Regions from separate parts of the Microbacterium sp. NPDC055502 genome, predicted to be linked through region 2. Evidence: predicted binding sites of a transcription regulator. Region 2 holds the regulator's gene; each other region holds the start of a gene.

The links. The regulator LexA, encoded in region 2, represses DNA repair genes until DNA is damaged. The targets are predictions, from matches to a motif close to TCGAACANNTGTTCGA.
Region 1: the regulator LexA is predicted to act here: its motif matches at 779-794, upstream of ACWH95_RS07650 (DUF222 domain-containing protein).
Region 3: the regulator LexA is predicted to act here: its motif matches at 1,467-1,482, upstream of ACWH95_RS16750 (DUF222 domain-containing protein).

What each region holds. Positions count from the first base shown of each region.
Region 1 covers NZ_JBSHKJ010000001.1:1,549,281-1,553,558, forward strand. The annotation lists gene ACWH95_RS07645 (DUF1254 domain-containing protein) at 1-457, opposite strand, end outside; gene ACWH95_RS07650 (DUF222 domain-containing protein) at 826-2,196, shown strand; gene ACWH95_RS07655 (ECF transporter S component) at 2,244-2,816, opposite strand; gene ACWH95_RS07660 (siderophore-interacting protein) at 2,969-3,844, opposite strand; gene ACWH95_RS07665 (energy-coupling factor transporter transmembrane component T) at 3,855-4,278, opposite strand, start outside.
Region 2 covers NZ_JBSHKJ010000003.1:198,713-202,990, forward strand. The annotation lists gene metE (5-methyltetrahydropteroyltriglutamate--homocysteine S-methyltransferase) at 1-2,081, shown strand, start outside; gene lexA (transcriptional repressor LexA) at 2,137-2,829, opposite strand; gene ACWH95_RS17275 (LysM peptidoglycan-binding domain-containing protein) at 3,118-3,486, shown strand; gene ACWH95_RS17280 (histidinol-phosphate transaminase) at 3,521-4,278, shown strand, end outside.
Region 3 covers NZ_JBSHKJ010000003.1:93,281-97,558, reverse strand. The annotation lists gene ACWH95_RS16760 (ABC-F family ATP-binding cassette domain-containing protein) at 1-623, opposite strand, end outside; gene ACWH95_RS16755 (alpha/beta fold hydrolase) at 669-1,409, opposite strand; gene ACWH95_RS16750 (DUF222 domain-containing protein) at 1,512-2,819, shown strand; gene ACWH95_RS16745 (Cmx/CmrA family chloramphenicol efflux MFS transporter) at 3,141-4,278, shown strand, end outside.

The sequences.
Region 1 (4,278 bases), on a different contig from region 2:
TCCCCAGAGTGAGCAGCGCCTCACGGACCTGTGTGTAGCTTGCGGGGTCGTAGTCGGGATGCGTGAAGGTGCGATCGCCGGCTGTCGTGATGGTGAGCGCGTCCTGCAGGTCGTGCACGGCGTCGAGGTCGGCGGTGTCGGCGGGATTGAACAGGATCCGTGCGGCGACGATGACGTAGTCCGTCTCGAACTCGCTCGTCGTCAGCGTGTAGGTGCCGGGGCGGTGGTAGACGTGGTTGATGTAGTGGTCCTGGTTGATCACCATTACGGAGATGTAGCGATCGCCGACCTCCGGCACGGTGAGGACGGCATCTCCGCCGCTGAGATCGACGACGGCAACCGAGTAGAGGGTGTCCCGGTTCTGCCGGATCACCGGCTGCTGGTCGAGCGGGGCGAGTTCCCGGTCGTGATGGAAGATCCCGATCCCGCCGACCAGAGGCAGTATCCGGTCGATCATCGTATCCGTCTCGACCCGGGTGAAATTGTCCACGTTCACTGCGACCGCCACGGCAGACTCACTCTCGCTCGAAGGGCATGTGTCGTCAGGGTAGCGGGGAGCCGCCCCCGTTCGACAGGGGGATCGACGCGGGCGGCTCGTGTCCTGTCGCCTCCCGTCCGCGGGCTCCGTCCGCACGGCGCTCCGACCCGTACGTCGGAGGCTCCCCCGGGTGCTCGGGCGCTCGGCATCGTGCTGACCGAGCTCGTTCCGTCGGGCACCACCATGCGGGCCATGCAGGTCGTCGGTGGCCCTCACGCCCCCGATATCCCGGTTCTCGATTCGAACAAAGATACGAAACTCGCACCCGTCGACGGTAGAATCGGGGCATGTCCACACTCTCCGGTTTGCACGAGGCGATGTCCCGCCTCGACGCCGCGTGGGGTGGCGCGGGCGATCCGACCGACCTGAACCGCGAGCAGTTGATCGCGGTGAACGACGCGATCGGCGTGCTGCGGAGACGTCTCGACGCGGTGCACGTGTCGGTGGGAGCGGGCATCGCGCGGGAGTCGCGGCCTGAGCTCGGTGCCCGCAGCCTGGCGAAGCAGCAGGGCTATCGGAACCCGGCGAGGCTGATCGCCAGGACGACCGGAGTCTCGACGGGAGAGGCGGCGCGACTGGTGGCGGTGGGCGAGGCCACGGCCCCGCGCGCCGACCTCCTGGGGCAGCGACTGCCGGCGAAGTACCCGTCCGTGCGGGAGGCGTTGGCCGCGGGTGCGCTCGGTGCGCCGGCGGCCGCGCTGATCGTCGCGATGCTCGACCGGTGCCGCGTGGCCGTGGGTGCTGCTCGGGTGGCGGAGGCCGAGCGGGTGCTGGTGGAGCAGGCGGCGGGGTTGTCGGTGGATGAGGTGCGGCGGTTGGTGGTGCGGGCGGAGGCGTGGGTCGATCCGGATGGGGTGGAGCCGCGGGCGGAGGAGCAGCGCTCGCGTCGGTCGTTGACGCTGTTCGAGCGTGACGGGATGGTGCATCTGAACGCGGTGCTGGATGCGGAGACGGCGGCGCCGGTGGTGGCGGCGATCCGGGGGTTCGTGTCGGCAGCGTTCGCGGCGCGTCACGAGGCGCCGGATGCGGGGGCGCCGGATGCGGACCGTCGTACGGTGCCGATGATCCAGGCGGATGCGTTGGCGGCGTTCGCGGGGCACGTGCTCGGGTGTGCGGCGCGGTTGCCGCTGGCCGGGGCGACGGTGGTGGTGCGGGTGGGCCTGGGGGATCTGGAGGCCGGGTCGGGGTCGGCGCAGGTGGACGGGATCGATCAGCCGGTGAGCGTCGGGGCGGTGCGGCGGATGGCGGCGGGCGGCGGGGTGATCCCGTGTGTGCTCGGCGGGGGCAGTGAGGTGTTGGACTGGGGGCGGGAGAAGCGGTTGTTCACCCGGGCGCAGCGGCTGGCGCTGGTGGAGCGGGACGGGGGGTGTGCGATGTGCGGGTTGCCGCCGGAGATGACGAAGGCGCATCACATCCGGTGGTGGTCGCGCGACCGCGGGCCGACGGATCTGTCCAACGGGGTGCTGCTGTGCGAGACGTGTCACCATCGCATCCACGACAACGGGTGGGACATCCACATCGACAGCGGAGAACGCGGCAGTGATGGCGGTGGTAGCGGCGGCGGGATGGCGAGGGTGTGGTTCGTGCCTCCGCAGTACATCGACCCCGCACGCGCACCTCGGCTCGGTGGGCGGGCCCGCTTCGACATCGCCGCCTGACGGGTGGACGGGTGGTGGGGGTGGGCTCGAGTCGCGTCGAGCCGGGGTCAGCGGCTGCGGCCGACTCCGGCGGCGCGCAGGCGATCAGCGATCAGGATGCCGAGGGCGGTGGCGGCGACACAGCTCGCGAGTGTGATCGCGAAGAAGAGCAGCTGCACCGGAAGGGTGAAACCGCCCAGGTCGAACGACGCCCACGCGAGCAGGGGATACACGACCCCCACCACCACGGCCCCGACGTAGTGCAGCCACGTGCCCCAGTAGCGCCACATCACGAACAGGAACGGCAGCTCGGTGAAGGCCGCCCACCACAGGTTCGTCGCCACACTGCCGAAGCCGTACCCGGAGAACGGCACGATCACGAGCCCGGCCAGCAACCCGACCAGCAGACCCACGAGCGGCGCGCGCAGCAGGCGCAGGGCGATCACCGACGGCAGCAGCCACAGGCCGGCGAGAGCGACGCTCACGAACGGCAGCCCCGGGAACAGGATCGTCGACACCCAGTTCGCGGGAGCGAGCAGCAGCCCGCCGGCCACGCCCAGCGCGGCGCACGTCAGCAGCAGCGCCGTCGGGAACCGGAAGCGCCGTCGTCTGCCGGAGACCCCGCCGTGCGGCGCGCTCATGCGAGGGGTACCGAGGTCCGCGGGTTCCGGCGCGTTCGTGTGATCGGGTCCGCCATCCGTAGCTTCCGGCGCGCTCGTGTGATCGGGTGCGCCGTCCGTAGTTTCCGGCGCTTTCGCGTGATCGGGTGGGCCGTCGGCCGTATCCTGAGCGCTCATGCGAGGGGTTCCGACGCGGCCTCGCGGGCCGCCTTCGACGCGGGCGACGCCGCGCCGACCTTCCAGTACCCGCAGAAGCTCACGGCGTTCTTGTCGACCCCGCGCTCGCCCACGAGGAGCCTGCGGGCACCGGAGGCCAGCGACTGCTCCCCGGCCGCATAGGCGTGGAAGGGCGCGCTCGGAAGCTCGCTCCGGCCCAGCGCCTCCAGGGCGAGAGCACCGGGCGCCGCGTCGTGGGGGCGCACGATCCAGACCACGTCGAGCCCCGGAGGGCGCGGGAAGTCCAGGGCGTCGTCCTCGGCCGGCACCTCGACGATCGCGGTACCGGTGGCGTGCGCCGGCAGCGAGGCGGCGATCCCGGCGATCGCGGGCAGTGCGGTCTCATCGCCGACGAGCACCACGCGATCGGTCCCCCGCTGCGGGTTGAACGTGAGGCCCTCGTCGATGATGAGCACGTGCTCGCCGGGCTCGCAGGTCTCCGCCCACCGCGACGCCGGGCCCGCCGTGCCGTCGGCCGCAGAACCGTGCAACACGAAGTCCACGTCGATCTCCGCCCCCGCCTCGGAGGTCGCCGTCCGGAAGGCGCGCACCGTGTAGTTGCGCATCACGGGCCGCTCGCCGTCGGGGATGCGCAGGAACTTGAGGTAGCCGAACATCTTGTTCGCCTTCGCCGGCACCCGGTCGAGGCCGGCCTCGCCGCCGATGGGCAGGAACAGCCGGAACCACTGGTCGTACCCCATCGGGCGGAACCGGTCGATCTCACCGGCGCCGAGCGTCACACGGATCCAGTGCGACGAGAGCCGTTCAGAGCGCAGCACGGTGAGGTGCAGGAGTTCGGTCGTCTCGGGCTTGACCATCTTGCTGAATGCCATGGAGTGCCTTTCAGGAGAGGGGGAGCTGCCAGGGGAAGAAGACGAGGAAGATCGCCGCCGAGGTGAGGAGCATCGCCACGGTGAACACGGTGTCGCGCACGCGGAACGGCACCAGGTGCCGCTCGGTCCGCGTCGGATGCGCGCCGAACGCCCGGGAATCCATCGCCAGGGCCACGCGCTCGGCATGCCGGATGGCCCCGGCGAGCAGCGGCACGATGTACCCCCAGCCTCGGGCGATGCGGGAGAGGGGACCGCGCCCGCCGTGATAGCCGCGCACCCGGTGCGCCGCGCGGATCACCGCCAGCTCGTGCCCGAACCGCGGCACGAAGCGGAAGGCCGCCAGAGCCGTGTACCCGATGCGGTACGGCACCCGCAGCTGCTGCACGCTCGCCCGCACCAGGTCGGAGCCGCTGGTGGTGAGGCCGCCCACCAGC
Region 2 (4,278 bases):
CCGCGGTGACCGTGGGCGGGATCCCCTCGCGCTTCGAGCACCTGCGCGCCGCCGACGGCACGGTCGGCCTCCCGGCGTACTTCACGATCGCGCGGGGCGAGGGGGAGCGCGCGCCGCTGGAGATGACGAAGTGGTTCGACTCGAACTACCACTACCTCGTGCCGGAGATCGGTCCGGAGACGGTGTTCTCGCTGTCCAGCGACCGGCTCGTGCGCGAGGTCGCAGAGGCCGCTGCCGCAGGCTTCACCACGCGCCCGGTCGTGGTCGGCCCGGTCACCCTGCTGGCGCTCGCGAAGGCCTCGGACGACGCCCCCGAGGGCTTCGATCCGCTGTCGCGCCTGGACGACGTGCTCCCCGTGTACCGGGAGCTGCTCGCCCGCCTCCGGGCCGCGGGAGCGACCTGGGTGCAGCTCGACGAGCCGGCGCTCGTGAGCGAGTCGCTCCCCGCCGACACCGCCGCCCTGGCGACCGCGGCCGAACGCGCACTCGCCGTGCTCGGGGGAGCGGAGGACCGTCCGTCGATCCTCGTCGCCGCCCCGTACGCGGCGCTCGACGCCGTGTTCCCGGTCCTCGCGGCCGCGCCCGTCGAGGCGATCGCGGTCGACCTGGTCCGTGGCGCTGTGCCGTCCGCGGCGGAGGGTCTCGCGGACAAGACGCTCGTCGGCGGCGTGATCGACGGGCACAACATCTGGCGGGGCGACCTGGCCGCGGCGTTCGCCACGCTCGAGCGTCTGCGCGACCTGGGGGCCGCGGCCGTGTCGGCCTCCACCTCGACCTCGCTGCTGCACGTGCCGCACGACGTCGCCGACGAGACCTCGCTCGACCCCCGCCTGGTGTCGTGGCTGGCGTTCGCCGATCAGAAGGTGCAGCAGGTCGGCGTGCTGGCCCGCGGGCTGTCGCAGGGTCCCGAGGCGATCGCCGCCGAGCTCGACGAGGCCTCGGCGGCCCTGCGCGACCGGCTGGACGCGCCGGGCGTGCGCGACGGCGCGGTGCGCGAGCGGACGCTCGTCGACGCCGACTTCTCGCGGGTGTCCTACGAGGAGCGGGAGAGTGCGCAGGAGGCCCTCGGCCTCCCGGTCCTGCCCCTGACGACGATCGGGTCGTTCCCGCAGACCGCCGACATCCGTCGCGCACGGGCACGGTTCACGCGCGGTGAGATCCCCCGCGACGACTACGACGACTTCCTGCGCCGGGAGATCGCCGCGGTCGTGTCGCTGCAGGAGGACCTCGGACTCGACGTGCTGGTGCACGGGGAGCCGGAGCGCAACGACATGGTGCAGTACTTCGCCGAGAACCTCGACGGCTTCGCGGTCACGGAGCACGGGTGGGTGCAGTCGTACGGCTCCCGCGCCACACGCCCGTCGATCCTGTGGGGCGACGTCTCCCGGCCGGCACCGATCACGGTCGACTGGTCCGGATACGCGCAGTCGCTCACCGCGAAGCACCTCAAGGGCATGCTCACGGGGCCGGTGACGATCCTCGCGTGGTCGTTCGTGCGCGACGACCAGCCGCTGGGGGAGACCGCGAACCAGGTCGCCCTGGCGCTGCGCGAGGAGATCGCCGACCTCGAGGCGGCGGGCATCGCCGTGATCCAGGTCGACGAGCCGGCCCTGCGCGAGCTGCTGCCGCTGAAGAAGGCCGATCAGCCGTCCTACCTGGACTGGTCGGTGGCGTCGTTCCGTCTGGCGACCGGTGGGGCAGCACCGGGCACGCAGGTGCACACGCACCTCTGCTACTCGGAGTTCGGTGTCGTGATCGACGCGATCCGCGCGCTGGACGCCGACGTCACGTCCATCGAGGCCGCCCGCAGCCGGATGGAGGTCGTCGCGGACATCGCCGAGGCCGGGTTCGACCACGGCATCGGCCCCGGCGTCTACGACATCCACTCCCCGCGGGTTCCCGCGGTGGAGGAGGTGGAGTCCCTGCTGCGTCGCGCCGTGGAGGAGATCCCCACGCGGCAGCTCTGGGTCAACCCGGACTGCGGCCTCAAGACCCGCGGCTACGAGGAGACCACCGCGTCGCTGCGGAACATCGTCGAGGCCACGCGCCGCGTGCGCGCCGAGGTGGGCGCCTCGGTCTGATCACGTGACGAAGGCCCTCTCCGAGCGATCGGGGAGGGCCTTCGTCGTGTCCGGGTCAGACGGCTCGCAGCACCGCGACGACCTTGCCGAGCACCACGGCCTCGTCGCCGAGGATGGGCTCGAAGGCGGTGTTCCGCGGCAGCAGCCACGTGTGTCCATCGCGGCGACGGAGCACCTTGACGGTGGCCTCGCCATCGAGCATCGCCGCGACGATCTCGCCGTTCTCGGCGTCGTGCTGCGAGCGGACGACGACCCAGTCGCCGTCGCAGATGGCGGCGTCGATCATCGACTCGCCGGAGACCTTGAGCATGAACAGGTCGCCCTTGCCGACGAGCTGCCGGGGGAGCGGGAAGATCTCCTCGACCTGCTGGTCCGCGGTGATGGGCACGCCGGCGGCGATGCGGCCGACGAGGGGCACGAGCGCGGCGTCGCCGACGGGAGTCGTGACATCGGCCGGGTTCTCGGCGCCGGAGCCGGTGCCGGGCAGGTCGATCAGCACCTCCATGGCCCGCGTCTTGCCCGGGTCTCGACGCAGGTAGCCGCTCAGCTCCAGCTGGCCGAGCTGGTGCGTGACGCTGGAGAGCGACTTGAGCCCCACGGCGTCGCCGATCTCGCGCATGCTCGGCGGGTAGCCGTTCTGGGCGATGGCGGCCTGGATGACCTCCAGGATCGCCATCTGCTTGGGGCTGAGGCTCTTGCGACGGCGGGTCCGCGGCGCCTCCGACTCCGGGGCTGTGGTCTCGCTCATGATGCTCCTTCAGTGCGTGAGATCCGACGTCGCTCTTCGAATGTCGGTGGCCCGTGGTGGGGTGTCCTTGTCGAAACCGTATCCGAGAATCGCGCCGATCTGGAAGATCTGTTCGAGCGTGTCGGACGATTCGTGGACAGGGTTTCGAAGACAGCTTGACAGATGTTCGAACTCGAAGATATCTTCGGAACGTAGCTTCGCATTCACGGCTCCCGGCCGAGTCGCGGATGCGAACGCTACGCCAACCTCCCCGGGCCCTCGCGGCGCCGGGACAGTGAAGGAGCAGACATGAGCACCATCAGCCTCAGCACCGCGACCGCGATCTCCGCCACGGCCCGTCCGGCCACGCGGCTCCGGCTCACGGCTCGCGGTCGCGGTGTGCTGCTCGCGGTCGCGTCCGTCCCGCTCGCCGTCGGCATCGCCTTCGCGGCGATCAGCGGCGGCAGCGCCATCGCCTCCGGTGCCGACAAGCCCGTGGCCGCCGTCGAGACCATCACGGTCATGCCCGGTGACACCCTCTGGTCGATCGCCGGCTCGATCGCTCCCGAGGCCGACCCGCGCGACGTGATCGGCGACATCAGCCGCATGAACCTGCTCCGCGGCGGAGAGATCCAGATCGGTCAGGAGCTCGCGATCCCGGCGCAGTACGCGGAGTGACGCATGGCCGTCGGTGCCGCCTCGTCCTCTTAACATGGATAGGGTGACCCTCTCCCTCAACGATCTCCCGCTGCGCGACGATCTGCGCGGACTCACTCCGTACGGCGCACCGCAGGCACCGCTCCCGATCGCCCTCAACGTCAACGAGAACACGCATCCCGTTCCTGACGAGGTCGCCAGCGACATCCTCGACGACATCGCCGTGGCGATCCGCGACGTCAACCGCTATCCCGACCGGGAGTTCACCACGCTGCGGGAGGCGTTCGCGGACTACCTCGGTCACGGGCTCACGGCCGAGCAGATCTGGGCGGGCAACGGCTCGAACGAGGTGCTGCAGCACATCCTGCAGGCGTTCGGCGGACCGGGGCGGACGGCGTTCGGCTTCGCTCCGACCTACTCGATGTATCCGCTGATCGCGCAGGGCACGGGTGCGTCATGGGTCGCCGGCACCCGGCACCCCGACTACTCGATCACCCCGGAGGAAGCCGCGGAACAGGTGCGCGCCGCCGACCCCGACGTGGTGATCCTGTGCTCGCCCAACAACCCCACCGGTACGCCGCTCGGGCTCGACGTCGTCGCGGCGGTCTACGAGGCCGCGCGCGGCGTGGTGATCGTCGACGAGGCGTATCAGGAGTTCGCACCGCACGACGCGCCGTCCGCGCTCACGCTCCTCGACGGCCGTCCGCGGCTCGCTGTGTCGCGCACCATGAGCAAGGCCTTCGCGTTCGCCGGAGCGCGCGTCGGCTACCTGGCCGCAGACCCCGCGTTCATCGACGCGCTCCGCCTCGTGCG
Region 3 (4,278 bases), 110 kb from region 2:
TAGCCGCCCTCGAACGGCTCGACGATGCGGTCGTGCACCTCCCACGTCTCGGTGCAGATCTCGTCGAGGAACCAGCGGTCGTGCGTGACGACCAGCAGCGCCCCGGCGTTCGGGGACCAGCGCTTCTTCAGGTGACCGGCGAGCCAGGTGATGGCCTCGACGTCGAGGTGGTTGGTGGGCTCGTCGAGCGCGATCACGTCCCAGTCGCCGGTCAGGAGCTTGGCGAGCGACACACGCCGCCGCTGGCCGCCGCTGAGCGATCCGATCCGCGCGTCCCACGGGAGCTCTCGCAGCAGCCCGTCGATCACATCGCGCACCCGGGCGTCGCCCGCCCACTCGTGCTCCGGCACGTCGCCGACCACGGCCGCGCCGATCGTGAGGTCGTCCGGGAGCGTATCCGCCTGGGTCAGCACACCGATGCGGGTGCCGCCGCGCACGGTCACCCGGCCGGAGTCCGGCTCCTTGGTGCCGGCGAGCATGCCGAGGAGGCTGGACTTGCCGTCGCCGTTGCGGCCGACGATCCCGATGCGGTCCCCCTCCTCGATGCCGAGGGTGACGGAGTCGAAGACGACGCGGGTCGGGTATTCGAGGTGCAGGGCTTCGGCCCCGAGAAGATGTGCCATGTCCTCTCCAGGGTAGTCGCGGATCGCGGGCCGCCCGCCCTGTCGTCAGCGGGAGCCGAAGAGCTCCGGCAGCGCCGCCGTGAACACGTCGAAGTGGCTGTACCAGACGGTGTGCGCCGCGCCGGGGATGCTCCGCACGCGGACGCCCTCGTGCTCGAACCGGCGCGCATCCTCGTCGGTGACCCACGCGCTGGGGTCGGCGCGGACCACGATCGAGCCCGGTGCGGCGCTCCAGTGCCCATCGGAGCCGCACGACACGGACGCGGCCGTCGCGGCATCGAACCGCTCGGCCGCGCGGGCCTCCGCCTCGGCATCGGCGACCGAATAGAACGGACGCGCGCGGCGCAGCTCGGTCGGCGACAGGCGTGCACGCCGGTCGTGTTCGTACTGCGACACCAGCGCCGCGCGATCCTGACCGCCCTGCAGGGTCAGCGCCGCGTCGACGTAGACGGCGAGCGCCGGTTCGAGTCGCGGGGCGGCCGCGGCGAGGACCGTGGCACCGAAGGAGTGTCCCATCGCGGCGATCAGGGGCGGGCCGGGGGTGGCGGACGGGGGCTCGAGGAGGCGCACCAGGGTCTCGACGACCGCGTCGGCCGCGCTCTCGATCGTGAGCTGCGGATCGCGCGGCGAGAGTCCGTGACCGGGGAGATCGAGCGCGAGTACGCGGAAACCGCGCTCCGTCAGCGCGGGCACGACGCGGTGCCAGCTCTCGGCGGAGCCCATCATGCCGTGGAGGAGCACGACCGTGTGCTCGCCCGAACCGGCTTCGACGACGTTGAGAAGCATCGCGTCAGTAAACCACGACCGTTACCTTTCCGTGACCTGACTTTCGTCCATACTCGTTCGATCCTTTGTTCGAATGTCGGTGGTCAGTGATGGAGTGAGGTCATGACCGCGCTGCTCGACGCCACCGACTCCCAGCGGGCGATGCTCGCCGAGCTGGTCGCGGGCCTGGTCGCGGCGGAGCAGACGCTGAGCAGCATGCAGGCCGCCCGCGACGGCTTGCTGGCCCTGGCCGGGCGCCTCGCGGTCGACATCGCCCGGCAGGGGCGCCACCCCGACCACGGCGACCTGGCGATCCGCACGGTCGCCGCCGAGATCGGCGCGGCCCAGCGCGCGAGCGATCGCGCGGTCGAACGGCGCATGTCCGAGGCGTCCTGGCTGGTCGAGCGCTTCCCCGCGGTGTGGGAGGCGCAGGGCCGCGGGCTGATCAGCGCGGCGCACGCGCGCGCGATCCTCGACGCGGGTGCGCATCTCCACGACGCTTCCGAGCGGTCGGCCTTCGCCGACGACGCCGTAGCCCTCGCGCAGACCACCTCGCCCAACCGGCTGCGGCCGCTCGTGCGACGCCTCGCCGAACGCTTCCAGGAGCGCACGGTCACCGAACGGCACCGCGACGCCCGCGAGCAGCGGCGGGTCTGGGTGAAAGACGCAGGCGACGGGATGGCCGACCTGGGCATGCACGGACCGGCGGCACTCGTCCACGGCATGTTCGACCGGCTGTCGCAGATGGCTCACGCCGTACAGCAGGAGAACGCGCGCGCGGAGCGGGGCGCGACCGAGCCCTCCCCTGCCACACCCGACACCCGCACGGTCGACCAGCTGCGAGCCGACCTGCTCTCCGATCTGGTGCTGACTGGCACCCCGGCCGGCCACGACACGGCGGACGGTCTGCTGGGCGAGCTGCGGGCGCGCGTGGAGGTGACGGTGCCCGTGCTGACCCTTCTTCGTGACGATCACCCCACGGCGGCGGGTGCTCCGGCTGAGCTCGACGGTCAGACGCCGATCGATGCGGAGACCGCCCGACATCTGACCGGCGGCGCCGCGGGGTGGGATCGGGTGCTCACGCATCCGATCAGCGGCGCGACGCTCGCGGTCGACCGCTACCGGCCGAGCGAGGAGCTCCGCCGGCACCTGCGAGCGCGCGACCAGCGCTGCCGTTTCCCCGGATGCGGCCTCGCGGCGCGGAAGAGCGACCTCGACCACACCCACGATGCGGCCCGCGGCGGGACGACCGAGCACCGGAACCTGGCGACCCTCTGCCGCAGACACCACACCCTCAAGCACCACTCCCCGTGGCAGGTGCGGCAGCGGCCGGGCGGCCTTCTGGAGTGGACGAGTCCGGCCGGACGGAGCTACCTCGACCGTCCGCCGCCTCGGCCATCGGTGGTGTTCGCGGAGGCGGCACCGTTCTGAGTCGCGATGCTGCGAGCGCATTGATGATGCCGGCGGGTGCGGCGAGCGGTGGATGCAGCGAGTGCGGCGAGCGCGGCAGGTGCGGCGAGCGCGGTGGGTGCGGCGAGCGCGGCAGGAGTCTGCGGTGCGCCTCCCCCTAGAGTGGAAGCATGTCGAGCCCCGAATCAGACAGGTCGGGGGCTGCCGGTCGCACCGCCAGCCCCGACACTCGCTGACTCGTCGCATCCGCCCCCGGGCGGGCGCTCCCCCGTCGCACCCGTCGCACCGGGCTGGCCGTGGTGACCAGAAGACCCCTTCTGCTCTCTCACCTCGGAGTCCTCGATGCCTCTTGCCCTCTACTCCCTCGCCCTGACGGTGTTCGTCATGGGCACGTCCGAATTCATGCTCGCCGGGCTCCTCCCCGCGATCGCCGACGACCTCCATATTCCGGTCGGGTCCGCGGGACTGCTCACTTCCGCCTTCGCGATCGGAATGGTCGTGGGCGCCCCGGCGATGGCGGCCTTCGCGCGCGGATGGCCGCCTCGCCTCACCCTGCTCCTGTGCCTGCTCGCGTTCGGCGCGTGCCACGTGCTCGGCGCCCTCACCACGTCGTTCGAGGTCCTGCTCCTCACGCGGGTGGTGAGCGCGATCGCCAACGCCGGCTTCCTCGCCGTCGCCCTGCGCACCGCGACGTCGCTGGTGCCGCCCGGCCAGACCGGGCGCGCGGTCTCGGTGCTCCTGGCCGGCACCACCGTCGCCACGGTCGCGGGCGTTCCCGCGGGCACCGTGCTGGGCGCGGCCTGGGGGTGGCGCGCCACCTTCTGGGCGGTCGCGCTGCTCTGCGTGCCCGCCCTCCTCGGGATCGTCCGCGGCGTCCCCGCGCGCGTGATCGCTCCATACCGGCCAGAGTCCACACCCACACCCGCACCAGCACCCACACCCACACCCACGCCCGCGGCCGCGGCCGCGCCGACCCTGCGTGCCGAGCTGCGCGTCTTCGGCACCCGACCGGTCGCCATCGCTCTGGCGCTCGCGGCGCTGATCAACGGCGGCACGTTCGCCGCCTTCACGTTCCTCGCGCCGATCGTGACCGAGACCGCGCACCTGGCCGAGGGATGGGTGGCGATCGTCCTGGTGCTCTTCGGCGTCGGGTCGTTCGTCGGTGTGACCGTCGCTGGGCGACTCTCCGACCGGCACCCCGGGCTGGTGGTCGGCATCGGCGGACCGCTGCTGCTCGCCGGCTGGACGGCGTTCGCACTCCTCGCGATCCACCCCGCGGCTCTGCTCGCCGGCGTGCTCGTGCTGGGAGTGCTGTCGTTCGGGGTGGGCAGCACCCTGGTCACCCGTGTGCTGTACGCCGCGACCGGGGCACCGACCATGGCCGGCTCCGCCGCGACCGCAGCCCTGAACGTCGGAGCGGCCGCGGGCCCCGTGCTCGGAGCTGCGGCACTGGCGACCGGCACCGGACCTCTCGGACCGG